4 regions of the Ensifer sp. VA4 genome follow, and region 4 is predicted to be linked to each of the others. Evidence: riboswitches for the same ligand, from Rfam matches in the RefSeq annotation. Region 4 holds a riboswitch; each other region holds the start of a gene.
What was found. Region 4 has a riboswitch for cobalamin ahead of AC0C6X_RS22810 (DUF1636 family protein). Riboswitches for the same ligand answer to the same signal wherever they lie in the genome.
Positions count from the first base shown of each region.

Region 1: it holds a riboswitch for cobalamin, as region 4 does, so the genes downstream of both, nrdH (glutaredoxin-like protein NrdH) here and AC0C6X_RS22810 (DUF1636 family protein) in region 4, are expected to answer to the same signal.
Region 2: it holds a riboswitch for cobalamin, as region 4 does, so the genes downstream of both, AC0C6X_RS01045 (aromatic ring-hydroxylating oxygenase subunit alpha) here and AC0C6X_RS22810 (DUF1636 family protein) in region 4, are expected to answer to the same signal.
Region 3: it holds a riboswitch for cobalamin, as region 4 does, so the genes downstream of both, bluB (5,6-dimethylbenzimidazole synthase) here and AC0C6X_RS22810 (DUF1636 family protein) in region 4, are expected to answer to the same signal.

Region 1 covers NZ_JBVQPO010000011.1:186,009-193,734, reverse strand. The annotation lists gene AC0C6X_RS20435 (multidrug effflux MFS transporter) at 1-868, shown strand, start outside; gene nrdF (class 1b ribonucleoside-diphosphate reductase subunit beta) at 957-1,931, opposite strand; partial or broken gene nrdE (class 1b ribonucleoside-diphosphate reductase subunit alpha) at 2,101-4,181, opposite strand; gene nrdI (class Ib ribonucleoside-diphosphate reductase assembly flavoprotein NrdI) at 4,223-4,639, opposite strand; gene nrdH (glutaredoxin-like protein NrdH) at 4,652-4,873, opposite strand; cobalamin riboswitch at 5,164-5,388, opposite strand; gene AC0C6X_RS20410 (hypothetical protein) at 5,665-6,042, opposite strand; gene AC0C6X_RS20405 (LysR substrate-binding domain-containing protein) at 6,106-7,050, shown strand; gene AC0C6X_RS20400 (aspartate/glutamate racemase family protein) at 7,008-7,726, opposite strand, start outside.
Region 2 covers NZ_JBVQPO010000001.1:200,276-208,001, reverse strand. The annotation lists gene AC0C6X_RS01060 (FAD-binding oxidoreductase) at 1-279, opposite strand, end outside; gene AC0C6X_RS01055 (L-threonylcarbamoyladenylate synthase) at 405-1,379, opposite strand; gene AC0C6X_RS01050 (DUF6656 family protein) at 1,459-2,058, opposite strand; cobalamin riboswitch at 2,362-2,565, shown strand; gene AC0C6X_RS01045 (aromatic ring-hydroxylating oxygenase subunit alpha) at 2,668-3,912, shown strand; gene AC0C6X_RS01040 (FAD-binding oxidoreductase) at 3,914-5,008, shown strand; partial or broken gene AC0C6X_RS01035 (glycoside hydrolase family 25 protein) at 5,155-6,165, opposite strand; gene AC0C6X_RS01030 (transporter) at 6,607-7,596, opposite strand.
Region 3 covers NZ_JBVQPO010000006.1:112,963-120,688, forward strand. The annotation lists gene AC0C6X_RS11975 (NAD+ synthase) at 1-433, shown strand, start outside; gene AC0C6X_RS11980 (TolB family protein) at 772-1,599, shown strand; gene AC0C6X_RS11985 (sensor domain-containing diguanylate cyclase) at 1,959-3,509, shown strand; partial or broken gene AC0C6X_RS11990 (LacI family transcriptional regulator) at 3,484-3,681, opposite strand; gene AC0C6X_RS11995 (SDR family oxidoreductase) at 3,842-4,654, shown strand; cobalamin riboswitch at 4,683-4,894, shown strand; gene bluB (5,6-dimethylbenzimidazole synthase) at 4,941-5,684, shown strand; gene AC0C6X_RS12005 (DUF2865 domain-containing protein) at 5,641-6,720, opposite strand; gene AC0C6X_RS12010 (acyl-homoserine-lactone synthase) at 6,875-7,519, opposite strand.
Region 4 covers NZ_JBVQPO010000013.1:106,260-113,985, forward strand. The annotation lists gene AC0C6X_RS22790 (DUF924 family protein) at 1-257, opposite strand, end outside; gene AC0C6X_RS22795 (FecCD family ABC transporter permease) at 367-1,434, opposite strand; gene AC0C6X_RS22800 (ABC transporter substrate-binding protein) at 1,438-2,391, opposite strand; gene AC0C6X_RS22805 (ABC transporter ATP-binding protein) at 2,388-3,191, opposite strand; gene AC0C6X_RS22810 (DUF1636 family protein) at 3,214-3,627, opposite strand; cobalamin riboswitch at 3,733-3,948, opposite strand; gene AC0C6X_RS22815 (DUF1330 domain-containing protein) at 4,179-4,472, shown strand; gene aspT (aspartate-alanine antiporter) at 4,966-6,654, shown strand; gene AC0C6X_RS22825 (bifunctional aspartate transaminase/aspartate 4-decarboxylase) at 6,713-7,726, shown strand, end outside.

The sequences.
Region 1 (7,726 bases), on a different contig from region 4:
CGCCGGCATGGTCATTCCGCGTGCGGTCGTCCGTGACATGCACACCGGCGTGCAAGCCGCGCGGCTGATGTCGTTGCTGATGCTGGTCTTCAGCATCTCGCCGATCCTGGCCCCGCTCGCCGGCAGCGCCGTGATCCAGTTTTACGGCTGGCGCGGTGTCTTTTATGCCGTGATGATCGCCGCCTTCATCGGCCTGATCCTCCTGTCGACGCAATTGCAGGAGACTCGCCCGAAAAAGGACCGAGCCGACAGCAGCGTGACAAGTGCGCTTGCCGCCTACCGCTTGCTGCTTTCCGACCGCAACTTCCTGACGCTCACCTTCATCGGCGGCCTCGGTATTTCCGGGTTTCTGGTCTATCTCGCCAACTCGCCCTTCGTGCTGATCGACCACTATGGGTTGACACCGACGCAATACAGCATCGCCTTCTCGATGAACGCTGTGTCGTTCTTCGCGGTGTCGCAGGCGACCGGCTGGTTCGGCGAGCGCTTTGGCCTGGTGCGGGTGATGCACCTCGCCGTCGGCGCCTTTGCGCTCACCATGGTTACGATGTTCGTCGTCATGAGCCTCGGCTTCGACCAGTTGCCTGTGATGGCCGCCTTCCTGTTCGTCGGCTATGGCGTGCTCGGCTTGGTGATCCCGACCTCCGCGGTGCTGGCGCTTGAAGACCATGGCGAAATCGCCGGCACGGCCTCGGCGCTGATGGGCACGCTGCACTTCGTCACCGCCGCCGTCGCCATGGTGGTCGCCAGCTTCTTCTTCGACGGAACGGCCCTGCCAATGGCCGGCGCCATCGCTGCCTGCGCACTCGCCGCCTTCCTGCTGACGCAGGCAACGATCGGCCGTAGCCGGGTGGTCGCGGCAGAATAACCGCACTTCGGTGACATGCAGAGCCACCAGAAGACAGCATGTCCTCGGGTGGCTCTCCATGTGTCGGCCGGTGCTCCGGGATTCGCGCTCAGAAATCCCAGTCCTCGTCTTCGGTCGCCACCGCCTTGCCGATGACGTAAGAGGAGCCGGAGCCGGAGAAAAAGTCGTGGTTCTCGTCGGCGTTCGGCGAAAGGGCCGAGAGAATGGCGGGGTTCACCTTGCAGGCCTCGGCCGGAAACAGTGCCTCGTAGCCAAGGTTCATCAGCGCCTTGTTGGCATTGTAGTGCAGGAACTTCTTCACATCCTCGGTGAGGCCGACGCCGTCATAAAGCGCTTCGGTGTACCTTGCCTCGTTGTCGTAGAGTTCGAGAAGCAGGTCGAAGGCGAAGTCCTTGATCTCCTGCCGGAGTTCGTCGCTCAGCCGCTCCAGAGCGCGCTGGAACTTGTAGCCGATATAGTAGCCGTGCACGGCTTCGTCGCGGATGATCAGCCGGATCATGTCGGCGGTATTGGTAAGCTTGGCCCGGCTCGACCAGTACATCGGGAGATAGAAGCCGGAATAGAACAGGAAGCTTTCGAGGAAGACGCTTGCGACCTTCTTCTTCAGGGGATCGCCGGAGGCGTACTCTCCCATGATCAGCGCCGATTTCTTCTGCAGGAACTCGTTTTCCTCCGACCAGCGATAGGCATCGTCGACATCGGGGGTCAGGCAGAGCGTGGAAAAGATCGAGGAGTAGGAGCGGGCGTGCACCGCCTCCATGAAGGAGATGTTGGAAAGCACTGCTTCTTCGTGTGGGGTGACGGCATCCTCCATCAACCGGACTGCGCCAACGCCGTTTTGGATCGTATCGAGCAGCGTGAGGCCGGTGAAGACGCGGATGGTGAGCTTCTGCTCCTCCGGCTTCAGCGTCGCCCAGGAGGGGATGTCATTGGAGAGCGGCACCTTCTCCGGCAGCCAGAAATTGCCGGTGAGACGGGTCCAGACTTCCAGGTCCTTGTCGTCCTCGATGCGGTTCCAGTTGATCGCGCGGATGCGGCTTGCGGGTTTGGTGTGCATGGTCATTGCTTGAGCCTTTCGGTGATATCAGCCCCTCATCCGCCTGCCGGCACCTTTCCCCGCACGCGGGGAGAAGTGACTACCGCGCGGGTCTGAGCCAACGGCGAGGCACGTTTCCGCAAACGGGGCGAGGGCTGGGGTGAGGGCAGTCTGGGCAGCTGTCGGGGATACGGCGTTAGAGCGTGCAGGAGACGCAGCCCTGGACCTGTGTGCCTTCGAGTGCCATCTGCCGAAGGCGGACGTAGTAGATGGTCTTGATGCCTTTCTTCCAGGCGTGGATCTGGGCGCGGTTGATGTCGCGCGTCGTTGCTGTGTCACGGAAGAAAAGGGTCAGCGACAGCCCCTGGTCGACGTGCTGGGTCGCCGCTGCATAGGTGTCGATGATCTTCTCGGGTCCGATCTCGTAGGCGTCCTGGTAGTATTTCAGGTTGTCGTTGGTCATGAAGGCGGCCGGATAATAGACGCGGCCGATCTTGCCTTCCTTGCGGATCTCGATCTTCGAGACGATCGGATGGATCGAGGAGGTCGAGTGATTGATGTAGGAGATCGAGCCGGTCGGCGGCACCGCCTGAAGGTTCTGGTTGTAGAGACCGCCGTCCATCACCGCCCGTTTCAGCTCGAACCAATCTTCCTGCGTCGGGATGGGGATGCCGGCTCTGTCGAAGAGGCCTTTCACCTTTTCTGTTGCCGGCAGCCATTCAGCCTCGGTGTATTTGTCGAAATATTCGCCCGACGCATATTTCGAGTTCTCGAACCCTTTGAAGCTCTGGCCTTTCTCGATCGCCAATCGGTTCGAGGCTTTGATGGCGTGATAGGTGACCGTGTAGAAATAGATATTGGTGAAATCGATGCCTTCCTCGGAGCCGTAGAAGATGTGCTCGCGGGCGAGATAGCCGTGCAGGTTCATCTGGCCGAGGCCGATCGCGTGGCTGTCGTCGTTGCCCTTCTCGATCGAGGGCACTGAGGAGATGTGGCTCATTTCGGAGACGGCGGTCAAGGCGCGGATCGAGGTTTCGATCGTGTGGCCGAAATTTGGTGAGTCCATCGCCGCGGCGATGTTCAGCGAGCCGAGGTTGCAGGAAATGTCCTTGCCCATGCGGGCGTAGGAGAGGTCCTCGTTGAATTCGCTGGATTCGCTCACCTGCAGGATTTCCGAGCAGAGATTACTCATGGTGATGCGCCCGGCGACCGGGTTTGCCCGGTTCACCGTGTCCTCGAACATGATGTAGGGATAACCACTCTCGAACTGGATCTCGGCGACGATCTGGAAGAACTCGCGCGCCTTGATCTTCTTCTTGCGGATGCGCGCATCCTCGACCATCTCGCGATACTTCTCCGTCACCGAAATCTCGGTCAGCGGCATGCCGTAGACGCGCTCAACGTCATAAGGCGAGAAGAGGTACATGTCCTCGTTGTTGCGGGCGAGCTCAAAGGTGATGTCCGGGATCACGACGCCGAGGGACAGCGTCTTGATGCGGATCTTTTCGTCGGCGTTTTCGCGCTTGGTGTCGAGGAAGCGCATGATGTCGGGGTGGTGGGCATGCAGATAGACGGCGCCTGCGCCTTGGCGGGCGCCAAGCTGGTTGGCGTAGGAGAACGAGTCTTCGAGCAGCTTCATGATCGGGATGATGCCCGACGACTGGTTCTCGATCTGCTTGATCGGTGCGCCCATCTCTCTGATATTGGTAAGCGACAGCGCCACGCCGCCGCCTCGCTTGGAAAGCTGCAGCGCCGAATTGATCGCACGGCCGATGCTTTCCATATTGTCCTCGATCCGCAGCAGGAAGCAGGAAACCCGCTCTCCACGTTGCTTCTTGCCGGCATTGAGGAAAGTCGGCGTCGCCGGCTGGAACCGGCCGGAAATGATCTCGTCGACCAGATCGCGGGCAAGCTGCTCGTTGCCGCGCGCAAGCGTCATCGCCACCATGCAGATGCGGTCCTCGTAGCGCTCCAGGTAGCGCTTTCCGTCGAAGGTTTTCAGCGTATAGGATGTGTAATATTTGAACGCGCCGAGGAAGGTTGGAAAACGGAACTTCTTGGCTAGGCGTGGTCATAGAGGTCGCGCACGAAGTTGAAGGAGTACTGGTCCAGGACCTCCTGTTCGTAATAGCCCTCGGTCACCAGATAATCGAGCTTTTCCCTGAGATTATGGAAGAAGAACGTGTTCTGGTTGACGTGCTGGAGGAAGTACTGTTTCGCCGCCAGCCGGTCCTTGTCGAGCTGGATCCGGCCCTCTTCGTCATAAAGGTTCAGCATCGCGTTCAGCGCATGATAGTCCAGCGCCGCTTCCGTCGCCTTCAGGGGGTGTTCGCGTGTTGTGACGTCCAAAATCGTTCCATCCCGTTTTTGACATTGGCGACGTCTTCGTCCGTTCCGATTAGCTCGAAACGATAGAGATAAGGCACGCTGCACTTGGCCGAGATGACGTCGCCGGCGACCCCGTAGGTCGCGCCGAAATTGCTGTTGCCCGCGGCAATCACGCCGCGGAGGTGAGAGCGGTTGACCGCGTCGTTCAAGAAGCGGACTACCTGTTTCGGCACGGCGCCCCGGCCGTCGTCGCCGCAATAGGTGGGCACGACCAGCACATAGGGTTCGGTGACTGTAAGTGTATCCTTACTTTCCGCGAGCGGTATACGCTTTGCGCGAAGCCCGAGTTTTTCGACGAAGCGATGGGTGTTTTCCGAGCGGCTGGAAAAATAGACGATAAGCCCCACCGCTTCTCTCCTCTAAGATAGCGCGCTGATCTTGTCGGGGCGGAAACCCGCCCAGTGTTCGGGGCCGGCGACGACGACGGGGAGCTGCATGTAGCCGAGGCCCTTGACCGTCTCGAGCGCGTCCTGGTCGGCCGAGATATCAATGACCTCGTAGCTGACGCCCTGGCGATCGAGCGCCCGGTAGGTCGCGGTGCATTGGACGCAGGCGGGCTTGCTGTAGACGGTGACGTTCATATCTTCCTCGTTTGGTCGGCTGGATAGGGGCAAGAGAAGGCGCGCGGACACGCGACCGCGATCCGGCGAAATGCAGGGCTGTCATGGCTGTGGCTTGCTCGGGTATGGAGCCCGGGCACGCCTCTTCTTCAGCTGCGCGGGAATCCGCGCCTCTTGATTGGCGAGTGATGGAAATTCGATGACGCAGGCATGACTTCACCCCGAAGCTTTCGACAGGCTGCCGGGGAGATGTCGAGACGACCAGGCAGGCTCATCCTGCCGCACTCAACCCCTCCGGACACCCCGCCCGTGGACGTTTGTTGCTCGAGGCAGGTCTCCTGGCTCACGGGTCGACGCTTCCATCCCGACCTTCCCGAGGCCTCATGCCTCAGTGGTCCAATTCCGGACAGTCGCTCGCCGTCTACAGTTGCGGGGGCAGCTACGGCATAGCCGGGCGGAAAGCCGCCGGCGCACCGTATTCCCGTCTTAGCTCCCAATCCTTGCGAATCGGAAGAACCTCAAACACTAGATATAGTATCTCATCGCCAATCTGCGTCAATAGGTGCGCGACGTCGGAGATCCGGTGCGGAGGGTCATTTCTCCCCGATATGGATAACGGGACGTAAACGGCGGACTGCAGCGGAACCCACCGGGGAGGCTTGTCGGCTACAAACTGGCGTGCTCCGCCAATGTCTGGCGGGGCACCGCCGCGGCCATTGCGAGGTTTCAGGCCGAAGGTCTCTGTGGTGCGATCCGCTCGCTCACGGGGTGCTGCACCAGAAGATCCGGGTACGTTTTGTCCCGGCAATCTGTCAGTCGCAAAGCGAGATGCTGACGTCCCTGTTTTCGCCGGGCTGCGCGCGCGGCGAGATCGTCACGGAGGGCCGCGTGTTGGTGCGGTCGCTTTTTGGCGAGGGCTTCGGCGCGGATGACGGGTCTTCCTTCGACCAGTGCCATGGATCGGCAACATCGCCGACGCGCGCCCGGATGGTCTCGTGGTCCCGCGTCAGGCCGATATCCTTCAACTGCAATTCGCTGAACGTATCGATGGCGATGGTCGGATTGAGGGTGCTTCCGGCCCGCTTCAGGACATGACGGATCGCTGATCGCACTGCGCTAAGCATTGCTATCCTCTTTGTTTTTGCTGTTGTGTTCGCGAGAAAAGTGAGGAATTTTGCCGCTTCGCGCAAAGCGATTTCTCGCATGCTGGCATAAAGAATGCTTATCTCAGCGCCATGAGCAAGATTCCTCCCATGAGTGCGGTGCGCGCCTTCGAAGCCGCCGCCAGGCACCTGAGTTTCACCCGTGCGGCCGAGGAACTCGGGATGACTCAGGCTGCCGTCAGCTACCAGATCCGGCTGCTGGAGGAGCGCATCGGCACGCCGCTCTTCGTACGGCTTCCGCGCGAGGTGCGGTTGACGGCCTCCGGGCGGCAGTTGGCGCCTAAGGTGACGGAGGCGATCGACCTGCTGGGCTCGGCCTTCTCCGAGATTGCCGACAAGACCGAACATCACCTGCACATTTCCGTGCTTCCGACCGTCGTTTCGAGCTGGCTCGGCCCCAGGCTCGCCTCGTTCCAGACCGCCCAGCCGAACATCAGTATAAGGGTGCACATGTCGACCGATCTGGTCGATTTCAAGCGCGACGCCATCGATCTTTCAGTGCGCAGCGGCAACGGCGACTGGCCCGGCAACGACGTATTTCCACTGTTCCCGATCGATTACATGCCGGTCTGCACGCCGGCCTTCATGAAAAAGCACCAGCTCAGGCAGCCCTGCGACGTGCTGCGCGTCCGGCGTTTCGGCAATGCCAACTGGTGGCGCCGATGGATGATCGAGACCGGCGTAGAGCCGCCGGAAAGCAACGGCACCGAGCTGATCTTCGACGTCCAGGCGATGGATGTCGCGACCACCCTGGCGGAACACGGCATCGCCATTGCCGTATCGACCTTCCTGATGGAGGAACTGAAGAGCGGCAGGCTCATTCGGCCATTCGAACATCTGGTCAGGGACGGTCGCGCCTATTGGCTGGTCTATCCGCAAAGCAGCCGACGGCAGAAGAAGATTCAGGCTTTTCGCGACTGGATCCTTGCCGAGGCGGACGCGTCGAATGCGCTGCTCGCGATCGCGATGGATGATTCGAGGTCGGCATCCCCTCAGGCCGTGGTCGGCGCAAGTGCGCTCATGAAGCCTGAATAGGTCTTGCTGAGTGGTGATGCGTAGGAACCGCGCTTGCTGGTCATAAGTCCTTGCGACACCAACGCCTCCGCCTGCTTGACGGCGGCGGAGACGCCATCGATCACCGGAACGCCGTAATCGGCTTGCAGGTCCCGGGCAAGGTCTGCCATGCCGGCGCAGCCGAGCACGATCGCCTCGGCGCCGTCTTGAGTAAGCGCCAGTTCGATCTCGCGTCGCAGTTTGGCAAGCGCGTTCGAGGCCTTGTCTTCCAGTTCGAGCACCGGAATATCGGCGGCGCGCACCTTGGCCCGGCTGCCCATGCCGTAGTGCCGGACGAGATTCTCGATCAGGACGCGGGAACGTTCGAGCGTCGTGACCACGGTGAAGCGTTGCGCCAACATGGCAGCGGTCGCGACGGCGGACTCGCAGAGCCCGACCACTGGAATACGGGCAAGCGCGCGGGCGGCTTCAAGGCCCGTGTCGTCGAAGCAGGCAATGACCGCAGCATCGGCGCCGGCCCCTTCCCCGTCGCGAATTTCTGTAAGCAGGCCCGGAAGTGCGACCGCGCCGTCATAATGCCCCTCGATCGAGGCCGGTCCGGACTTCGATGTGCGGGCGAGAATTTCCGTGGCGGGGCCGGCGACGGCCCGCGCCGCCGCGGCGGCCTTGGCCGTCATCGACGAGGTGGTATTGGGAT
Region 2 (7,726 bases), on a different contig from region 4:
GATATCCGCCTTGCCTTCCCGTGGGATCTGGCCGGCGACGTGGCCGGTATTGCCGCCCTGCGGCACGATCGCCGTGCGGGTCGCGCTGGCGAGTTTCATGATGCGCGAAACCTCGTCGACCGAGCCGGGACGAAGCACCATCGGCGTCGTGCCGCGATAGAGCCCGCGGGATTCGACGAGATAGCGGGCCTTGTCCGCTTCGGCGGTCAGCGTATTGGCGCTGCCGACGATCTCGACGAAGGAGGCGATGAGTTCGGGTGAGGGAAGGGTCGTCGTCATAGGCCTGCCTTCGTGTTGCGCCTGCGCGCGCTATCGGACCGGTTGATATGAAGACACGATCCTCGGTTCGTATCGACTGCGATCATAACCGCAATCGCGGTGCGGACGAGATGCCGCACGCCATCTCACCCGCGCGGCGCCGCCGCCCGCTGCAGCCGATCGATGATCGCTTCGCCCAATCCTTCCGAAGGGATCGGCCCGACGGCGATCGTCGCCGCCCCGCTGGCGTCCGCGCGCTTCATGTAGTCGAAGAGATTGGCTGCCGCTTCGCGAAGATTTCCGGTCGGGCTGAGATCGAGAACCACGGCCGCCTGTTCCTCGCCGGCGATCCGGTCGCCGCCGAAGCGGATCAGCGCCTCACCGCTGCGCACATCGGCGGCATCAAGCCTCACGGCAGCGCCTGGCGCGTAGTGGGAGGCCAGCATGCCCGGCGCCTCGATCGTTGCGCCCGCCGTTTCCGGCCGGATCACCGGACGATCGAGCAGGCGCTCGACCTCGGCGGCATCGAGGCCGCCCGGGCGCAGCAGCCGGATCTCGTTGCCGTCGACCTTGATGATCGTGGACTCCAAGCCGATTTCGGCTGGGCCGGCATCGAGGATCAGTTTCAGTTTCTCGCCGAGATCGGCATCGACATGGGCCGCACTGGTCGGGCTGATCTTGCCCGAGGTATTGGCGCTGGGTGCGGCGAGCGGCCGCCCGAAACGAGCGATCACCCGGCGCGAGAAGCCGTCGGGCATGCGGATGCCAAGCGTATCGAGGCCGGCCGAGGCAAGCGCGTGCACGGTGCTCTCCGGCCGCTGCGGCAGGATCAAGGTCAGGGGGCCGGGCCAGAACGCTTCCGCCAGGCGTCGGGACAGGGGGTCGAAGCGCACATGAGCCTCGGCCATGGCCATGTCGGAAACATGCGAGATCAGCGGATTGAAACGCGGCCGCCCCTTCATCTCGTAGATGCGGCTGATCGCGTCGGGATTGGTCGCGTCGGCAGCAAGGCCATAGACGGTTTCGGTGGGAATGGCGACCGGTTCGCCTTCGGCAAGAACGGCGCAGGCGCGTTCGATCGCGCGGTCCGGTTCAATACCCGTGTCGATGATCTCTGCCATGCCGTTTCCTTTCCGACGCTTCCTTAGCGGACGTGCCGGGAAAACAGAACGATTTTCTTTGCGGGGATCGGTTGCTGGCTCAGAGGCTGCGGATGATGCGGCGCAGCGCGTCGTCCCGCGCACCCAGCATCAGCACGTTCTTGAGAGCAACCTTTGGGTCGTCCGTGCGGAAGAGCAGCCCGTTGTCACGGACGTTGCGGTTGATGACCATCTGTCCGTCTTCGGCGTTCGGCTCGATCGCGACGGCGAAATACATGCGGGAATAGCCGCTCTGGATGCGGTCGAAGAAATGGGTCTCGTCACCAAGGTCGCTGAAGAAATTGGCGAAATAGAACGACCAGGTGATGTCCTTGGAAGGAGTCACCGCGGTGCGCGCCGCCGTCACATGGCAATAGCCGAGATGCGGCTTGCCGACGAGCGTGCGGTGGAAGATCAGCTTCGGAAACTGGATCGAGGCGTGAAAGCCGTTGATCCGCTTGTGCGTCGTGTCGCCGGCGGTCGCGAGCTTCTTGCCGGTTCTGTCCGCGACTTCCTCATAGCTCAGATACCGTCGTTCGCTCGGCGCCCATTGCCGGCGGTTGATCCTGCCGGTGCGCAGGAACTCGCTGTGAACCGCCGTCTTCGGCACGACGGCCGGCGGCTTCTCGGCCGCTGCGTCGTAATATCTGAGTTTTGCCATGCGCCATCTGCCTGCGGGACATCCTCGTCCACCGGCAAGCCTAGTGCCTTATGGTTAATGAAGGATTTCCTTTCGTTGGCGGAAGATGCGCCGGTACTTTCATGAAAATGTCGCAAACGGGCGAAGTCTTCCCGCGCCTGCGCCATATCAGCCACAAAAGGTGGCATATGCCCAATATTTGATCTATCTGTCTGTTTATAAAGTGAAAAATTCCCGACGCCGGTTTGGGAGAACGGTTTCTGTCGTGTCGTCATTCTGGAATTGGATGTCGCTATCCGGCGTCTGCCAGGACGCCTTCCGCGCTTACATAGCCTTACTCAAGGTGTCGCCTTCCAAAGGGGAGGCGGAGAATTGGGAAGCCGGTCAAATCCCGGCGCTGCCCCCGCAACGGTGGTGGAGCGAAAGCCTCGGCAAAAGCCACTGGACGGTTCCGTCCGGGAAGGCGCCGGGCTGGTCCGCAAAGGACGGCTCCTGAGCCCGGAAACCAGCCTTGACGGACATAACCGTAACGGGTTGCGGCGGGCAGCCGGATCGGAGCCTGAAACGCATGGGTGCGCCCGTGCGGGTTCCTGTCCTGCCTCTCCGAAACATGGCGCATGAGGACAGGACATGGATACCAAGACCGATATGCTTCGCAAGCTGAAGGGCCGGCGTGACGGCTACAGCCTCGATCGGGCCTTCTACATCGATCCCGACTATTACCGGCAGGATCTGGAAAACATCTGGTACAAGGACTGGCTGTTCATCGGCCATGACTGCGAGATCCCGCGGGCCGGCAACTATTTCACCGTCCAGGTCGGCGATTTTCCCGTCGTCGTCACCCGTGATCGCCAGGGTACGATCCGCGCGCTCCACAATTCCTGCCGGCACCGCGGTTCCCGCGTCTGCACGCAGCACAAGGGGTCCGCGGCGAAGCTCGTCTGTCCCTATCATCAATGGACCTACGAGCTCGATGGCTCGCTGCTCTTCGCGCGCCAGATGGGCGAGGACTTCGACAAGGCGGCCCACAGCCTGAAACCGATCCACTGCGAGACGGTCGGCGGCTACATCTTCATCAACCTGTCGGAGACGCCGGCGGATTTCGCGGCCTTCCGTGAACTGGTCACCCCCTATCTCGCTCCGCACCGGCTGGGGGAGACCAAGGTCGCCTTCGAAAGCACCATCATCGAAAAGGGCAACTGGAAGCTCGTCTGGGAAAACAACCGCGAGTGCTACCATTGCGCCGCCAATCACCCCGAACTCTGCCGGACCTATCCGGAAGCGCCGACCGCGACCGGGGTGCAGGGCGCCAAGGACGATCCGGTGATCGCCGCCCATTGGGCGAAATGCGAGGCAGAGGGCCTGCCGAGCGAGTTCCGGATGTCGCCGACCGGCCAGTTCCGCGCCGCGCGCATGCCGCTGGTCGATAATGCCGAAAGCTACACCATGTCGGGTGCAGCGGCCGTCAAAAGGGCGCTGTCGGCCGATGTCCGGCAGAGGCAGATCGGCACGCTCCTGATGTTCCACTACCCGACCACCTGGAACCATGTGCTTTCCGATCACGCCATCACCTTCCGCGTGCTGCCGCTCGGGCCAGAGCTCACGCAGGTGACGACGAAGTGGCTGGTCAACAAGGATGCGGTCGAAGGCGTCGACTATACGCTCGATGACCTGACCCATGTCTGGACCGAGACCAATGACCAGGATCGCCAGATCGTCGAGGAAAACGCCTTCGGCATCCGCTCGCCGGCCTATGAGTCCGGCCCCTATTCGCCGGAGCATGAAGGCGGTGTGATGCAGTTCGTCGAATGGTACTGCAAGTTCATGGAGCAGCGCCTCGAGGGCGATGCGGCTCCGTTGTCGAAGGTCGCCTGACATGCAGATGGCACCTTCCTTCCACCATTTCGACGAACTGCATGTCTGGATCGACCGGCAGCAGATGCTCGAATGCACTTCGGCGGTCGTCGAGACCGCCGATGTCATGACCTTCACCTTCCGCGCGGAGAAGCCGGCCTGGTTTCGATACCTGCCTGGCCAGTTCGTCACCCTCGAACTGCCGGTCGCGGACGAACCGGTCATGCGCACCTATACCCTGTCCTCGACGCCATCGCGGCCGCTCTCGATCGCGGTCACGGTGAAGGCACAGGCCGACAGCATCGGCACCCGCTGGATGTTCGACCATCTCAAGCCGGGCATGAAGCTGAGGGCCTTCGGGCCGCTCGGCGATTTCAGCTTCGTCCGCCATCCGGGCGACAAGTACCTGTTCATCTCGGCCGGCTCCGGCGTCACGCCGATGATGTCGATGACCCGCTGGATGGCGGACTGCGTGCCGGAGACGGACGTCACCTTCATCTCCTGCGCCCGTCGGCCGGAGGATCTTTTGTTCCGCTCGGAACTCGAGGTCCTGGCAACGCAGATGTCCGGGCTGAACCTCGGCTTCATCGTCGAGGGACATGAGGCACGTCACGGCTGGCATGGTCTGCGCGGCCGGATCGACGGTGCCAAGTTGCCGCTACTCGCTCCCGACTTCCTGGAACGCACGGTGTTCTGCTGCGGGCCGGAGCCCTTCATGCGCGGTGTGCGCGAGATGCTGAAGGCAGCCGGTTTCGACATGAGCCGCTATCACGAGGAGAGCTTCCAGCCGGCGGCCGCGCCGGCTGCGGAAGAAATCGCCGTGCGCGCTGGTATCGGCGATGACGGCGACGGTCAGGTGGCCAAGGTCGCCTTCACCATGAGCGGCAAGGAAGTGGTGGCAAAGCCCGGCCAGACGATCCTGCAGACGGCCCGCGCCAACGGCGTCAGGATCGGCGCGGCCTGCGAGGGCGGCATCTGCGGCACCTGCCGTGTGATGAAGGTCGCAGGCGAGGTCGAGATGAGCCACAATGGCGGCATTCTCGATGACGAGATCGACGAGGGCTACATCCTCGCCTGCTGCTCGCGGCCGCTGGGAGATGTCCAGATCGAAGCCTGAAGGGGCTAGGGCGTGTTACAGGGCGGAGGCTGGACGGTGGCAGACCCTGGGCCGCCGGCATCGGCAGGTGGCTTGGAGCATCCGCCCTGCGCGGCGCCATCGGCCGCAACTGCCACCTGCAGGGCGCGCTCATGGCGGGCGAAATCGATCGAGCCGGTCACCAGCATGTCGACGCTGCTGCCGGCGCCGCTCGTGGCACCGGCACGGCTGACGAGCAGTGGCTCGCCAAGCGTTGCGGTCGCCCGTGTGGCCGCGTGCACTCCGGTCCCTTGCGCAGCTTGAGCGACGAGGGTGAGCGGCATTGGTTTTTCCGGCAGCAACGCGCCTTGCGCCCAGATCGCCTTCAGCGCCAGCGGCGACATCGCGGCGACGTTCACGTCGATGTCGTCCAAGGTGCCGGGCACACGATAGGGACAGCGCCGCTTGCCGCAATTGACGCCGGAGGAGAACTGCCACAGCGCATAGCTGTCCCAGTTGCCCATCGGGAAGACCTGGCGGATATCCGGCTTGTAGCGCGCATACCAGAGCGGCAGGCGCGATAGCAGCCGGTGCTTGGCGCGATGCGTGGCGATGTACTTGGCCGTGATGTGGTTGGTATAGAGGATCGGATAGCGTCCGGTCCGGGTCTTGATGTGGCCGGCGAAGATGGCGGCATCCTCGAGCGACATGTATTTGTCGGGATCGATGCCTTCGAGATCGAGAACCATCAGCTCGTCGTCGCGCGGCTCGGCGTAGTCGAGGAAATGGTTCGCCTGGTCCACCGGGTTGCCGGGACGGGCGAGATGGTAGGCGCCCCACAGCAGCCCGTGCGAACGGGCGATCATGCGCCGGGTCTGGTAGAGCTCGCGGCTGACGGCGTATTTGCGCCACATGGTCTTGCAGTGGTTGAAGGTGTCGCCATTGTGGTCGCCGGTGCAGGAGAAGCTTTCGGGCAGGCCGTCGGAGGCCTTGGCGATGAAGCCGGAGATGCGCTTGTCGGCGAGCATGACTTCCCAGTCGATGCTGTTCATTTCATAGGCGTCAACAATGATGGAATTCGACTTGGTCTTCCAGGGTTCCAGTTCACCGGCGCGTGCGGTCGCCGCCGCGAAAATCAGACCCAGGAAGGTCGCGAGGCGCAGAATCATCCCTGTGGTGGAGATATACCGCTTAGCCATTCTCTGAGATTGCCGACAGTATCGTTAACGCATCGTAAATCTCAGCCCCCGCGCGAACTGTGCTGGAGGCAAACGCGAATGTATACCGACCTGCGGCTGTATGTGAGTGATGTCTTGCATAGCGACGTTGTATCCCTTCGTCTCGTGGTTGCAGGCGATCGACGGCAGGAAGGCTTGAAAGCCCGGAGCCGCCAGCTGATTTCCAGTTGCAGCCGGGCTCTTTGCAATTTGGCCCGGACGGTCTCCGAAGGCGGAACAAGCCTGAGGTCTACGCGCTGCCGCGCGATTTCGGATATTCCGGCTGAGGGAGATCCTTGGATTGGCGCCGATCCGGGTGAATCATGCAGAAGTTGAGATCGCGATCGTCGCCCGAAGTCTTCGAGGCTCACGGAATGTGTTTTCGCGGTGGAGGATTTGATAGCCGGGCCTGGCTCCCGGCTCTTAGAGGATACCGATCCGCCTCAGGATCCACCAGGCAAGGCCCATGGAGAGCGCGATGAACAGCGCCGCATAGAGCGTGCCGGTGCCATCGGCGAAGGGCAGTGCCCCGGTATTCATGCCGAAGAAGCCGGTGACGAGCGTCGGCGGCAGCAGGAAAGCGGTCATCAGCGACAGGATGTAGAGATGCCGGTTGGTTTCCGAGGAAATCTTGCTGTCGATCTCTTCGTGCAGCAGGCGCGCCCGTTCCTGCAAGGCGAAGACGTCGCGGTCAACCGTTTCGAGCCGGTCTGAAAGCCGCTCGGCGGCGTCGATGAAGCCGGGCGGCACCTCGTCTTCGTCCGAGGCGGCAGCCCGTCTCAGCAAGGCCAGGATCGTGCGCAGATGGCGGTGAAGCCGCACGACCGTACGGCGCAGCGGCGCGAGGCCCGGTTGCTGCCGGTGCCCCGCTTCGCCATAGACGTGATCCTCGATGACATTCAGGTCCTCGGTCAGTTCCAGAACCAGCGAGATCAAAGTGCGCTGGAATTCGATCACGATCATCTCGAAGAGATCGATCGGGCGGGCGCATTTCGCGCTCTTCTCGACCGCTGCCTTGACGCGGTCGATGCTGCGCAGTGGATGCAGGCGCGTGGTGATGATGATCCTGTCGCTGACGGCGAAATGCAGCCAGCCGATCGTCTTGGTCACTGCGTCGAAGGTGCGCTCGAAGTCGACGAGCGTCCCGTGTACGATATCGTCCGAGACCGTAATCGCGGCCTGCGTGTCGTGGCTGGTCAGCGTCGCGACCGCGAGCGGCGGAAGGTTGCCGATCCGCTCGATCAAGGCAGGTGTGCGTGCGTCGGAGAGCGCCAGATGAACCCAGACCCATCCTTCGCCCGCAAGCAGGCTGTCGATCGAAGCGTCGGTGGCGATACGCTGGCAGCGGCTTTCGCCGGGCAGAAAACGATAGGCCCATACGATGCCGGGTATTTCGGGGGAAATCAGGTTCATCGGAATGCCTTGGCAGGGGCCTACCGCATGTTCCCTAAAGCGCACCGACTTAAGGGAGAAAACATGCGGCCATTCAAAAATGCTACAGCGACCTTAGCGCGCCTTACCAAGACGCGCGGCGTTGTATGCC
Region 3 (7,726 bases), on a different contig from region 4:
GCTCTATGGCGACATGAATGGCGGCTTCAATCCGATCAAGGACCTCTACAAGATGCAGGTCTACGCGCTTTCGAGCTGGCGCAACACGACGGTTCCGCCGGGCGCGCTGGGTCCTTCGGGCATCGTCATTCCTGAGAATATCATCGACAAGGCGCCGTCGGCAGAACTTCGCCCCAACCAGACGGACCAGGATTCGCTGCCGCCCTATCCGGTGCTCGACGATATTCTCGAATGCCTGGTCGAAAAGGAGATGGGAACCGACGAGATCGTGGCCCGCGGCCACGAAGAAGCGACGGTTCACCGGGTCGAACACCTGCTCTACATCGCGGAATACAAGCGGCGGCAGTCGGCGCCGGGCGTCAAGATCACCAAGAAGAATTTTGGCCGCGACCGCCGCTACCCGATCACCAACCGCTTCCGCGACCGGGGATAGGCGGTGAGGCCCTCGGTGGGCGGGAGGGCAAGCACGGCGGTCCCGCGTTCACGGATGACGAAATCCGGCTGATCCGGCTGTGGTCGGGAAGCGACGTTTCCGCTGCCAGGCAGCCTTCGGCGCAGATCGCCTACTTCGCGACGCCGCCGGTCTTCGGCGTCTATGGTCGTCATCGTCGGCGTTGCTTTCGTCTGCATCCTGCTGCTGTTGGCCCGGGGCACCGTCTCGATCTGGCGGGAGCAGCGCCATTCCATCTTGATGCAGTCGCTCTGCGGCAAGGTCCTGGCGGCGCGGGCGAAAGAACGCAAACAGCTGCTTGACTGCGGCGGGAGAACGGTATGCGCAGTTCCATCGAAACCTATGACATCGTTACCGGCGAAACGCGTGTCGTCTGGCAGACGGATCGGCTGGTCGAGGCGCCCAACTGGTCGCGGGATGGCGCGCATCTCGTCATCAACGGCGATGGCCGCCTTTATCGCCTCGGCTTCGACGGTTCGGAGCCGACGGAGATCGACACCGGCTTTGCCACGCTCTGCAACAACGATCACGGCATCTCGCCCGATGGCGGCACGATCGCGATCAGCGACAAAACCGAGTTCGGCAAATCGGCGATCTACCTGCTGCCGGCCGAAGGCGGAACGCCGCGGCTGATCACCGGCAACCTGCCATCCTATTGGCATGGCTGGTCGCCCGATGGGCAAGCGGTGACCTATTGCGGCATCCGCGACCAGGTCTTCGACATCTACACGATTTCGGTGGATGGCGGCGAGGAGAGGCGCTTGACCCACGGCGAAGGGCGCAATGACGGGCCCGACTGGTCGGCGGACGGGGAATGGATCTATTTCAACTCGAGCCGCACCGGCCGCATGCAGATCTGGCGCGTCCGTCCCGATGGCAGTGATGTCACGCGGATCACCGACAGCCCCTATGGCGACTGGTTCCCGCATCCGTCGCCGGATGGGAAGCATCTGCTGGTGCTCTCCTATGACGGCGACGTCTTCGATCATCCGCGCGACCTCGATGTCCGCCTGCGGCTGATGGACATGGATGGCGGCAATGCGCGCGTGCTGTTCGAGCTCTTCGGCGGGCAGGGAACGATGAACGTGCCCAACTGGTCTCCCGCCGGCGACCGCTTCGCCTTCGTGCGTTATCAACCGGAAAGCTGAGACGAGGCGGCACTAGGCAGCAATGTCGATATGGCGAAGCTGTTGCTCGATCACGCGCCAACGCAAAACGGCACGCGATCCCTACCGTCGTGCGCCGATCGATAGGCGATCGCGAATATGGGTGAATGCGGCGTCGGCTGGTGCCTGCGCCCCCTTTTGGTTTCGCCTGCGACTGCTGATTGTCAGTCGAATTGTCGATCGATTCAGGCGGTTGAAATCGTTAAGTATTTCAACACCAGCTTATTTAAGCCAAACTTCTAATTTGGTCGCTAGGGTGCCGGCATATTCGGCTGCCGAGCATCGCGCTTGCAGGAGTGCCAAAATGCTCGCCGTGGCCGGTGCGGGTGAGGGGGACTGGCGTGGTGGACAAGACGTTGCGGTTGGCGAAGCGGAGCAGAACGGTTTGGGCGATTCATGCCGCCTGCACTCTGGTCGCCGTCCTGATCATCGCGAGCCTCATCTTCGTTCTTGATCGTTCGGTCGCCGAGGCCGATCGCTTCGGCCTTTCGGCGGAGCGGCGGCTGGTGGCAAACGAACTGCGCCACCAGATGGATGCCGTCGTTCAATTCCAGGCGCAGCTCTCCTTCTGGGACAAAACCTACCAGGAACTCGCCAAAGGGCACGTCAGCGACGCCTTCGTTGCGGACGAACTGGCGGGGTGGCTGTGGAAAGACTACGGTTTCTCCTGGCTGATCTTCACGGACCTCGACCACAACGTTTCGACGGTGTTGAAGGACGGCGTTGCGGTGTCGAGCGAGGCTGCCCGCGTTCCGCTCGAGGAGGTGGACGATCTGCTCGACGAAGCCCGGCGCCGCTACGACAACGCGCTCAGAAACAATCACGGCTCCTATGTGCTGGATTTGGTGACACCGGACCCGCAGTCGGTGATGCCGGCCGTGCCCGGAATTCACGCCGTGGACTTGCGTGAGATCGACGGACGCATGAGCGTCGCGGTCGTGCAGGCGGTCATCCCGGAAACGCTGGCGATACCTGCGGAGCGTCGCGCGCCCGTGCTCATGGTTTCGGTGCGGCCGGTGACGGCGAAGGTGATGCGCGAGATCGCGGCGCGGCTGGGTATCGGTGGACTTGCCTTCGTGCCGCTCACCGCGCGGCCGGAGGGGAGCGTCTACGCGTCGGTCGGGCGCTGCTCCGACGCATCCTGCCTCGTGGCGGCGTGGATGCCGAAGTCACCAGGCGGGTTCGTCCGGGCCGAGCTGTTGCCGAGCGTCATCGTGATGGCGATCGTGGCGGCGCTGCTGATGGCCTTCGTCGCCCTGCGTTTCTCGACGCTCTTTGCCGCCTTGCAGCAGAGCGAGGCGCTCAACCGTCATCTTGCCAAGCACGACCGGCTGACGGGGCTGCTCAACCGGAGCGGTTTCGACGACATGCTGGCGGCGGCGTTGTTGAAGGCAAAGACGCACCCGTTCACGCTCGTCTATGCCGACCTCGACGCGTTCAAGGCGGTCAACGACCGCCATGGTCATGCGGCGGGCGACGCCGTTCTGGTCGCCATGGCCGAGCGCTTCCGGAACCGTGCCGGCCCCAAGGGTACCGTCGCACGGCTCGGCGGTGACGAGTTCGCCATCATTCTCGGCGATTGCAGCGAGGCCGAGGCTCGCGGACTTGCAGCCGGTCTTGTCGCCGATGCGCAGACACCGGTCGCGTTCAACAGCCAGTTGCTCACTGTCGGCGGCAGCGCCGGCATAGCCTTTGCGCCGCGCCACGGGCTGACCGCACGCGCCCTGCTGCTGGCTGCCGACGAAGCGCTCTATCTCGCCAAGCGGCGCGGCCGCAATCGCGTCGAAACGGCTGACGATACGGTCCTGCCGGGCGGAACCTCCGGCAACCGGCTCGTCCCCGGACCGAGTGGCGCCGGCGATCGTCCTACTCCGGCACGTTATAGGGCGTGATGACGACGACCGCCGAAAGCTGAGGGCCGACCGCGCCCGACGGCGCGCGGCCGTGCAGCATGATCGTGCGAAATGCCGTGCGCGCATCGGTCTTCAGATCATGGTGCAGGACGAAATGAACGCGCCGCTCGCGCAGCAGCGCCAGATTGTCCTCGTCGAGGTCGCGAGCCACTGGCCGCGGGAACGAGAGAGCAGGACTTTCATGCGGCACTCGATGCGCAGGCGCGGCGCAAGCTGAGCTGACGGTTCCGTCTCACATTTGACGGTCTCCCGATGCGTTGTGGTTGGGGGCCGTACCTGTTTCACACGATCATTTCCGAGGGAGGAATTCGATGAACGGACAGATGCAAGGCAAGATCACCATCGTCACCGGCGGCACGCAGGGACTGGGCGCCACGATTGCCGGCCTTTTCGCCGAACGCGGTGCCGCCGGCATCGTCATTTGCGGGCGCAATACCGCCAAGGGGCGCGCGAAGGCGGAAGAAATCGGCAAGGCCAGCGGCGCGAAAGTGGTCTATGTCGAGGCCGACCTAGAGAAGGTAGAAGACGCCTGCAAGGTCGTTGCCGCCTGCGATGCCGAGTTCGGCCGGGTTGATGCGCTGGTCAACGCTGCCGCCATTACCGATCGCGGCACGATTCTCGACACGACGCCGGAACTCTTCGACCGGATGTTCGCCATCAATGTAAGGGCGCCTTTCTTCCTAATGCAGGAGACCGTGAAGGTGATGCGGCGCGAGCGGACCGAAGGGACGATCGTCAACATCGGTTCCATGTCGGCGATGGCCGGGCAGCCCTTCATCGCGGCCTATTGCGCGTCGAAAGGGGCTCTCGAAACGTTGACCAAGAACACGGCCTACGCGCTCTTGCGCAACCGCATCCGCGTCAACGGCCTGAATATCGGCTGGATGGCATCCGAGGGCGAAGATCGCATCCAGCGCGAGTTTCACGGGGCTGCCGCGGATTGGCTCGAAAAGGCGGCCGCCAGCCAGCCGTTCGGCAGGCTCGTCGATCCGGCGGAGGTGGCGCGCGCCTGCGCCTATCTATCTTCGGCGGAATCCGGGCTGATGACCGGATCGGTGATCTGCTTCGATCAGTCGGTCTGGGGCGCCTATGACGGTTCGCCGCATCCGATGGCACCCCTCTGACAAGTACTTGTCTTTCCCTGACGGCTGTGCCCTTATGGCGCCGTCAGGTGCCCGCGTGAGCGGGAGAATCGGGAATCCGGTGTCATTCCGGAACGTGCCCAACGCTGTGACGGGGACGGTCGCTTCTCGAAATACCTTGAATTGATTCAAGGTTTTGCCACTGGATCTTCAATCGATCTGGGAAGGTGGGGCGACCGGTTGAACCGAAGTCAGAAGACCGGCCTGGCGAGATAGACCGAACCCCGCGTGGACGGCGGGAGGTTTTCGCATTGTTGGGGATCGAACGATGCTGACTGAACCGAAGGGTGGCCTTGCGGCTGCCGGTGCCTTTTCGCTGCAAGAGCGGGAGGCCGTCTACCGCGCCATCGAAACACGCCGCGACGTGCGTGACGAATTCCTGGACAAGCCTTTGCCTGAGGAACTGGTGAAGCGGCTGCTGACAGCGGCGCACAGCGCGCCGTCCGTGGGCTTCATGCAGCCCTGGAACTTCGTGCTGGTGCGGGCGCCGGAAACGCGCGAACGCGTCTGGCAGGCCTTTCGCCGTGCCAATGACGAGGCGGCGCTGATGTTTGCGGAGGAGCAACAGGCCAAGTACCGCTCGCTGAAGCTCGAAGGCATTCGCAAGGCGCCGCTCAGCATCTGCGTCACCTGTGATCGCACGCGTGGTGGCGCCGTCGTTCTCGGCCGCACGCACAATCCGCAGATGGATGTCTATTCAACGGTTTGCGCCGTGCAGAACCTGTGGCTTGCGGCCCGCGCCGAAGGGGTGGGCGTCGGCTGGGTCAGCATCTTCCACGAGGCGGAAATCAAGGCGATCCTCGGCATCCCCGATCATATCGAGATCGTTGCCTGGCTCTGCCTCGGCTATGTCGATCGCCTCTATCAGCAGCCCGAACTGGCGGTGAAGGGATGGCGCCAGCGCCTGCCGCTTGAAGAACTGGTGTTTGAGGAAGGCTGGGGAACGGCAGCGACGGATCGTACCGCGCTCAATTCTGGACCGGTTGATAGGCCGGTCCCTTCGGGTGCTTGAGGTCGATCGAGGTTTCTTCGTTGGGCAGGAAGGTCGGGCCGACGACGCGCACCTTGCTCTTGGACGGATCGTAGGGGCGCTCCTCGGGGGGCGCCTTTGCGGTCGTGGCATCTGCGGGCTTCTTGGTTTCGATCACCACGATCGACGACTGATCGTCGCCGGTCATCGTACCGGTTGCTTTCGGCGAGGTCGCGGCGGTCCGCGGTATCTGGCAGCCGCACATGCCGGGTTTGCTGATGCCGCGGGTGCGATAGGCGAAAGCATTGGGCATTTCAGTATAGGGCAGGCCGGTCACGGCCGAGACCATCTGCTCGCTCTCCTCCGTGTTGAGATCGTGGAAGTAGAGCTCGGTCTCGGCGCCGGGGCAGCGCGCCCGGCAGGCCTGTTCGTCACGCGGGAAGTCGGCGGGCGTCGCATCCGAAGAGATCGGGAAGAAGGCGCCGTCGCAGGTGCGCACACACATGGTCCGCAGGGTTCCGCGATAGTAGCCGTCCTGCGGCGCATAGCCGTCTTCGCCATGCCCAAGCATCGGCCCGTACGCGTCGTCAGGCGGCAGGTCGGCGATGATGTTGCGGTGCGTCTCCGGCTCTTCGGGTTCGACGCTCGCAAAATAGTCGCGGTCGCTGTAGCAGCCATTGATCTCGAGCGCGGCGACGATACGGCGACGGGTCTCTTCGCTGCCGCCGGCGACGATCTGCTCACGCTCCGATTTCAGCATGCGCAGATTGTCTTCCATCTCGGCGATGAGGCTGTTGAGCTCGCCGCAGGTGTCGGGGTCGCCGCCATCGAAGGTGGCGACGCTGCCGCCACCGCAGCCCGCGCGCCGGCGATCGTTCTTCGCCCGGCGCAGTTCGATATTCTGGCGCGAGATGGCGCTGGCATAGTCGCGGGCATCGGCATTGGTGGCGACCATGTCGGACATTTGCGCAAGCCGGGTATTCAGCCGGTCGCACACGGTCGATGCCAGCGAAGGATCGGCACCGACCAGAGCCAACGGCACAAGCGCCGCAGCGACGTGTTTCAAGCGAGGGAACACGGGCGAAGTCTCTTCCTGCTGCCGCACGATGCCAAGCTTCTGGTGTGGGCGGCTGCCGGCGGCAATTCCTTTTTCACCTCCATCATAGAGCTTGTCGGTGATCGTGCAACAACAAGCGGCGGTTTGCGTTAACGGGTCCGGCCGGCCGAAGCGCTCAGGCGGCGCGGGCGGTTTCCAGCGACATCGGGCGTTCCAGAACGGTGCCTTCGATGGCGGCAACAGCCTTCATGCGCTGAAGCAGGCTTTCGGTCACTTCCCAGGCGACGGCAACGGCGAAGACCGAGCCGATGCGATGCGGTTCGGCGATGCGCTCTCCCGGGCATCCCATGCGGCGGAACATGCGTTCCAGGAACACGTCGGTGACCGTGACGATATGGCTGATGCCGGAGGCGAGGCCGAGTTCGCCAACGCCGCACATCAACTCGGCGGCCGCGACGGTGACCTGGTTCGAGGCGCGGTCCTGCGAAATATCGGGCTCGATGCAGAAGCGACTCGATTCCCAGACCGAAGCGCTGCGGATTTCCGGGTTGTCGCCGAGCAGGATCGGGAAGGTATCGTCCAGCATGTTGGGGCCGAGCGTCGGCAGCAGCCGGAGCGAGCCGCGCAGGCGACCGGTGTCGGGGGCGTAGGACAGCACGTAGAGCGGGTTCGCCTTGTCGTAGTTGTCGATCTCCCACTCGCCGTCGGTCTGAACATCCCATTTCAGGAAATCGTGAAAGACGCGCTTGCGCAGCCGGAACATCTCGTCGACGGCCTGCGGGTGCTGTGCGCGGGTCTTTCCGTTCAGAATCCTGATCATCTTTTTCTCCATCCTTGTTTTGGGATGGGCGGATGCTGTCAGGCTGGCGACGGTCGCGTAACTGTCGGTAGTGACAGTTTAAATCAGTGATATTGTCCACTAGATTTCGAGGGGTTTTGGGAGAGAGCCTACTGCATGTCTCCTTAAGTCGACCTCGATTTAAGGACAAAGACATGCAGCAAATCAAAGTGCTACAGCGACCTTTGC
Region 4 (7,726 bases):
GCAAAGGCCAGCGGCGTGCCGCGATACATGTTGCGCGGCATCTGGTCGAGCAGGATGATCGCCGCCAGCCGGTTCTCCGGTGTCGCCCGCCAGATCTCGCCGACCCCGCGGGCGAGCGCCAGATGCGACGCCTGGAACCGGCGAGTGCAGGCCTCGTCCAGCTCCCCGCTCACCGTGAACCAGTCGTCATAGGTGAGCTCGCCGAACCAGAAGTTCAAAACGTCGTCCGGCGTGCAGATTTCAACTTCCTTCGTCATTTGCTCCCTCGTGCCGCGCTGCTGCCGCTCCTGCCAGCCATGCATGTGCTAAGACATAGGCGCGAACCGGCCCATGTCCATGCACCCACGTCCGATGTCGATGCACGCCTTACGCGCGCCGCGTGAGGATGGCAACAAAGGCGATGCCGCCGACAATGCCGGTGACGACGCCGATCGGCATGTCCTCCGGCGCCATGATGACGCGGGCCGCGAGGTCGGCCATGATCAGCGTCAAGGCGCCGAAGAAGGCCGAGAGCGGGATGACCCGGACATTGTCGCTGCCGGCAAGGAGCCGCACGAAATGCGGCACCATCAGCCCGACGAAGCCGATTGCGCCGGAAAAGGCCACCATCACCCCGGTCAGGAGCGCGGTGACGACGAAGAGCGTCAGGCGGAAGCGGCGCACGGGAATGCCGAGCGTCGTCGCCGTCTCGTCGCCCATGGCAAGCGCGTTGATCTCGCGCGACCGGACGACCAGCCAGCCAAGCGAGACGACGAGCACCAGTGCCGGATAGATGAGGTGCGGCCATTGCGCCAGACCAAGGCCGCCGAGCATCCAGAAGATCACGGTGTGGGTCGCCCGCGGGTCGCCGAGGAAGATCATGAGGTTGCCGATCGACGTCAGCACGAAGGCGACGGCGACCCCGGCGAGCACCAGGCGATCGGCACTGGCGCCGAGCGCGCGGGAAACGAAGGCGACCAGCACGGTTGCCAGAAGCGCGCCGCCAAAGGCGAAGAGCGGCACGGTGAGAAGACCGAGGATCATTCCGGTGTGGAGCAGCGCCACGATCGCGCCGAGCGCGCCGCCCGAGGAGACGCCGAGCAGATGCGGATCGGCGAGCGGATTGCGCGTGACCGATTGCAGCACGGCGCCGGTCAGCGCCAGGCCGGCGCCGACCAGCCCCGCCAGCATGACCCGCGGCAGGCGCACGTCCCAGACGATGCTTTCGCGGCCTGCCGACCAGAAGGCCTCGATGCTGCCGGGCGCGAGCTTGCTTGCGACGATCGACCAGACGGTGGTGACAGGGATCGGCGCCGAGCCGAGCGACACGCCCGCGGTCACGGTGAGGACCAGCAGCAGCAGCGCCGCGAACAGCCCGACCCCGCCGCGGATCGCCCGAACGGGAGCGACCCGCGAAACGGCGGCGGGAGCAGGCGACGTATCCTCGGCCAGCATCGGTTACAGGCCCTCGCCGTGAAAGGCCTTGGCGAGCCGGGCGATGGCGTCGACGTTGCGCGGCCCCGGCGTCGCCTCGACATAATCGAGCACCACGAAGCGGTCGTTCCGGACCGCATCGATATTGTCAAAGGCCGGATTGTTCTTCATGAAGGCGATCTTGTCCTCGGCCTTCACCTCGCCGTAGTTGACGATGACCACGACCTCCGGATTGCGGTCGATCACCGGCTCCCAGGAGACTTCCACCCAGCTCTTGTCGACATCGTCCATGATGTTGGCGCCGCCGGCGGCCTCGATCATCGCCGTCGGAATGCCGAAGCGGCCCGAGGTGAACGGCTTTTCCTCGCCGGAATCATAGACGAAGACACGGGTCGGCTTGCCGCGGCCGGCATTGGCCTTGGTGATCTCCGCGAGCTGGCTGCGATAACCCGCAACCAGCGCTTCGGCGCGATCCTCGACGCCGAAGATGCGGCCGAGATTGAGGATATCGACGAACATGTCGTCCATCGAGGGCTTTTCCCTGGCCATGACATGGATGCAGGACTCGGTGAGTTCGTAGACGCCGATCTTGAAGGGCGCCAACGTCTCGGGCGTCACCTCGCCGCCGACCTTCATGCCGTAGTTCCAGCCGGCGAAGAAGAAATCGGCGTCGGCATTGAGGAGCACCTCCTTGGTCGGATATTTCTCCGAGAGCTCCGGCAGTTCCTTCACGCCCTCACGCAGCTTTTCATCCAGCGTCTTCCAGCCGGAAACGCCGGTGTAGCCGACCATGCGGTCCTGCAGTTTCAGCGCCAGCATCATCTCGACCAGATTGACGTCATTGGCGATCGCCCGTTTCGGCGCGGCATCGAAGGTCACCTCGCGGTTGCAGCTCTTGACCGTGACCGGATAGGCGAGCGCGGGCGCAGCCGTGGCGATGAGAAACAGGAGGGCAGAGGAGGCAATGTTGATCTTCATGAAATCGATCCCTGTCGAGGAAGTGAAAAGGAAAAACGCGCGCTGCCGGCGGCGGCGCCGTGGGCGGTGGCGGTGACGCCGAAGGCGGAGGAAAGCGCCCGCGGGCTCAGCACGTCCTCGGGTGTTCCAAAGGCGGTCAGGCGCCCCGCCGTCACGATCGCCACGTCGGTTGCGAAGTCGGCCGCGAGATTGATGTCGTGCAGCGTCGACACGATCGTCAGCTTCAGCGTCTGCAGCAGCTCGAGGATTTCAAGCTGGTGGCGGATGTCGAGGTGATTGGTCGGCTCGTCCAGGATGATGATGCGCGGCTCCTGGGCAAGCGCCCGGGCGATCAGCACCCGCTGCTTTTCACCGCCCGAGAGCGTCGAGAACTGGCGGCCGGCAAGATGGGCGAGATCGAGATGGGAGAGCGCGTGCTGCACGCGCTCGCGGTCCTTGTCCGTCCAGCCGTTCAGCCCTTCCCGCCGCGGGATACGCCCCATCATCACCACGTCGCGCACACTGAAGGGAAAATCGCCGGGCATTTCCTGCAGCACGACGGCGATCGTCTTTGCCGCTTCACGCGCCGAGATCGACCAGAGATCGACGCCGTCGACCTCGATGCGGCCCGCATTCGGCTGCACCGCCCGGTAAAGGCAGCGCAAGAGCGAGGTCTTGCCCGCCCCGTTCGGCCCGAGGATCGCAAGCCGGCTGCCGGCCTCGACCGCGAAGTCCATGCTGTCGACCAGCTTCAGCCCCGGGCGCGGCCCCCAGCAAAGCCCTTCGACGCGAAGCGTTGCTCCTGTTGCGGTGCAGGTCATGGTCTCATCCCTCCCCGCACCGTCATTGGAAGTGGCCCGCAACGTCTTCGGAGACGAGCATCGCCGCCGGGATGCGGGCAAGCGTCTTGCCGTCGCCGCACTCGCCATGGGTGGCGGCATGCACCATGCCGTCGCCGCGATCGGAATGGGTGGCGGCAAAGCGGACGAGGTCGTCGATATCCTCCTCGGGCGAAATGCCGCCAAAGAGGTGTGTCGCCTTGCCCGTCGCCTGGAAGGCGATGGTGCAGGGTCGCGTGCAGGCCGCCATGCAGACCGTGCCGGCGATCGAGAAATCGCGATCGAGCGGCTCGCCGAGCGCGGCGATGCTGCGGTTGAGACGCTTTATGAGCTCGGCGCCGGGCATGCACGGGCCACCGGTAAAGCGGCAGTCGGTAGAGACCGTTATCTTGTGCTGTCGGGAATTCGTCTCGGCCATGTTCTCTCTCCGTGGGACTGACGGCAAGAGATGGCGAAACGGCAGGACGACGGATGACCGTCGCTTGGAAGCCAGTTCTTTTCCATCGGAACACCCCGTCCGTTGTGGTTGATCGGTTCGATGGCAGGTCTCCTGGCTCGCGGGTCGCGGCGCATCCACGTCTTCCCGGCTTGTCGCCAGTGACATGGTGTGAATGCGCTTTCCGCTCACAGTTGCGGGGGCAGCCACGGTTTCGGTCCCGTCAGGGTCGTCCGTTCCGTGTTCCCTTTTCAGCCGCTTCCGCATTTCCGCGGATGCAGCACCATCAACGTCTTCCTCGCACGAATCGGCGGCTGAAACAACTGCCAGGGGCATGGGCTCCAGATCTATCGACATGCGGCGTTTCGTCATGACGCTTGTTACGAAATAACATTACACATTTCAACAAAAAATTCGCTCAGAGCCAGGAGCGCCGGTTCCCCCTTCGACAGAATGGAATCGACAGCGAACTCGCCCGGATCGGCCGAACGGCGTATCCTTCGATGGTGCCTGCGTGGAAAGGAGATACCACCATGGCTGCCTATTTGATCGCGGATGTCGAAATCACGAATGCCGCGGCGTTTGAACAATATATACAGGAAGTGCCGGCGACGGAGGCGCGCTACGGCGGCCGCTATCTCGCCCGTGGCGGCGCGACCCGGGTGCTCGAAGGCGACTGGGACCCGCACCGACTCGTCATCGTCCAGTTCCCGGATATGCATTCCCTGCTCGAGTGGTATCAACCGCCGGACTATCAGCGCCTGAAGAAGATCCGTGAGCGCTGTGCCAGGACACGGATCATCGCACTCGAAGGTGTCGCCATCTGAAGCGGAGCGCAAGACTGGCCGCAAATACCAGCCTTCACCGTCACGTCGAGCTTCGCGGCGCGCGGATGCCGCCGCCGGACATGTGCTCCGGATCCGTCGCCATGTGTTTTCCGTTATGAGCGAACGTGAAAGAATACAACACAAGAGTTGCATAGCCGGCGAAATTTGCCGCGACGCTACCGCGCCCACGGATCGGAACTGAAGCGCGGCCGCGCTCCCGAAGCGGCCTTCCCACGCTGATCGGCAAACCGCCCGGCCCGATGCTTGCAAGCCGATGCCGGCGCCTGTTCCATGCCCGCCCTGTGCCCAAAATCCGGGAAGTTTAACGTACGTTACGCTTACGTAACCCCATGACCGTTGAGAAAACCAACGGCCGAAGAGACAATTGGCGAAGCTGGGATTGGGCATCGACCAGCCACCGACAAAATCAACTTAGCCGCGTAAATCCCCTGAAATGAAGTGACGGCAATTCAACTTTCTGAAGGGTATAGCAGTGAATCCAATCGATTTCTTCGTCGAGACGCTTCGGACCTATCCTCCCGTCGCCGTCTTCCTCGCCCTCGGCATCGGTTTCCTGATCGGCCCCGTCAAGGTCGCGGGCTTCAATCTCGGAAACGTCACCGCCACGCTTCTCGCAGGCGTTCTCATCGGGCAGCTCGGCATCCAGGTGTCCGGTGACCTGAAGTCCACCTTGTTCCTGATCTTCCTGTTCGCCGTCGGTTACGGTGTCGGCCCGCAATTCGTGCGGGGCCTCAGCACCGACGGGCCGAAGCAGATTGCCTTTGCCCTTTCAGTCCTGGTGCTGTGCCTCATCGTTCCCTATCTCTGCGCGCTGATCGCCGGCCTTCCGCTCGGCTACGGCGCCGGCATGTATGCCGGGTCGCAGACGATCTCGGCCGCGATCGGCGTTGCGACCGACCAGATCAATTCGCTCGGGCTGACGCCGGAGCAGGCCAAGACCTTTGCCGACCAGATCCCGATCGCCTATGCGGTGACCTATATCTGGGGCACGATCGGTTCCGCGATCATCCTCGCCCAGCTCGGGCCCAGGCTTCTCGGCATCGACCTTCCGTCCGCTTGCAGGGAATATGAGGCAAAGCTCGGCGGCGGCTCCGAGAGCAGCGAGCCGGGCATCACCCGCGCCTATCACGATTTCGGGCTCCGGGCCTATCGCATCGATCAGGCGAGCGGCCTCACCGGAACGCCGGTCAAGAACCTGCTTCCCGGCATCCGCGTCTATGTCGAGCGCCTGCGCCGCGGCAACGAGATCATCGAGGCGGACGGTAACACGGTGCTGCAGCCGGGCGACGTCGTCGCCTTCTCCGGCCGCAGAGCCCTGCTCGTCGAGAACCTGGATTCCAGGCTGACGGAAGTCGAGGACAAGGAACTCCTCAATGCCGAGGCGGAAGTGGTCGACGTCTACGTGACCAACAAGGCGCTCGCCGGCAGGACGCTTGCCGACGTCAGCACCGAGGACTGGGCGCGCGGCGTCTATGCCCGCAAGATCGTGCGCTCGCTGGTCGAGATCCCGGTCCTGCCGGGCACGACCGTCGAACGGGGCGACATCGTCACCATCGGCGGCGCCAAGCGCCATGTCGAAGCGGCGATCAAGGCGCTCGGCTTTGCCGACCGTCCGGTCGAAACCACCGACATCGCCTTCCTCGGCTGGGGCCTCTTCATCGGCGCGATGGTCGGTGCGCTGACACTGACGATCGGCGGCATCCCGATCGGGCTTTCGACATCCGGCGGCGCCCTGCTGGCCGGCCTCGTGCTCGGCTGGCTGCGTACGACCTACCCCGCCTTCGGCCGGATCCCCTCGCCGGCGCTGTGGCTCCTGAACACGCTCGGCCTCAACATCTTCATCGCCGTCGTCGGCATCGGCGCCGGCCCCGGCTTCGTCGCTGGCCTGCAGGAAGTCGGCATTTCCCTCTTCATCTGGGGCGTGGTCGCGACCTCCATCCCGCTGATCGCCTCCGTGCTCATCGGCCACTACGTCTTCCGCTTCCACCCGGCGATCCTGTTTGGCGCCTGCGCCGGCGTCCGGACGACGACGGCGGCGCTCGGCATGATCCAGGAAGCGGCCAAGAGCAAGGTGCCGGCACTCGGCTACGGCATGCCCTACGCCATCGGCAACACGCTGCTGACCATCTTCGGCCTCGTCATCGTCATCATGCTCGCCTGAGGCGGGCCGGCAACCGAGACCATCGTTCATAATTCATAGATCACAGGGAGTGTGGATCATGTTGGACAGAAACTTCTACGACAGCATTTCCGATCTCAGCCCGTTCGAAATCAAGGACGAGCTGATCAAGCTCGCCAAGTCGAGCTCGCAGAAATCCGCCAAGGCCTTCCTCAATGCCGGCCGCGGCAACCCCAACTGGACGGCGACGCGCGCCCGCGAAGCCTTCTTCCTGCTCGGTCAGTTCGCGCTGACGGAAGCCAAGCGCGCCTATTACGACCCGAAGGCCGGCGTCGCCGGCATGCCGCCGCAGGACGGCGCGCATCAGCGCTTCCAGAAATGGGTGAAGAAACAGCTTCAAGTAGCGGCCGCTGTTGACGAAGAGGATGAAGGCGTTCCGCCGGCAAAGACCCTGCAAAGCGCGGTCGACTACGCCATCACCACCTTCGGTTTCGACCCGGATGCCTTCGTGCACGAGCTGACCGACTCGATCATCGGCGACAACTATCCGGTTCCGGACCGCGCGCTGCATCACAACGAGATCATCACCCACGAATATCTGATGTGGGCGATGTGCGCCGGCCACCGGCCGGACGTGAAGTTCGACCTCTACCCGGTCGAAGGCGGCACCGCCGCCATGTGCTACATCTTCAAGGCGCTGAAGAACGCCCGCATCCTGAACGCCGGTGACACGATCGCGCTCGGCACGCCGATCTTCACGCCCTATCTCGAAATGCCGCAGCTCGAGGATTACACGCTGAAGACCATCAATGTCAGCGCCGAGCAGGAAGATCGCTTCCAGTTCACCGACGAGGACATCAAGGCGCTGGAAAACCCCGAGGTGAAGGCGCTGTTCCTGGTCAACCCCGGCAACCCGTCGGCCGTCGCCCTCGATCCGGATTCGATCAAGCGCCTCGTCGATCTCGTCAACAACGAGCGCCCCGATCTGATCATCCTTACCGACGACGTCTACGGCACCTTCGTGCCCGGCTTCCAGTCCCTGCTCGGCCATCTGCCGCGCAACACCATCGGCGTCTATTCCTACTCGAAATATTTCGGCTGCACCGGCTGGCGC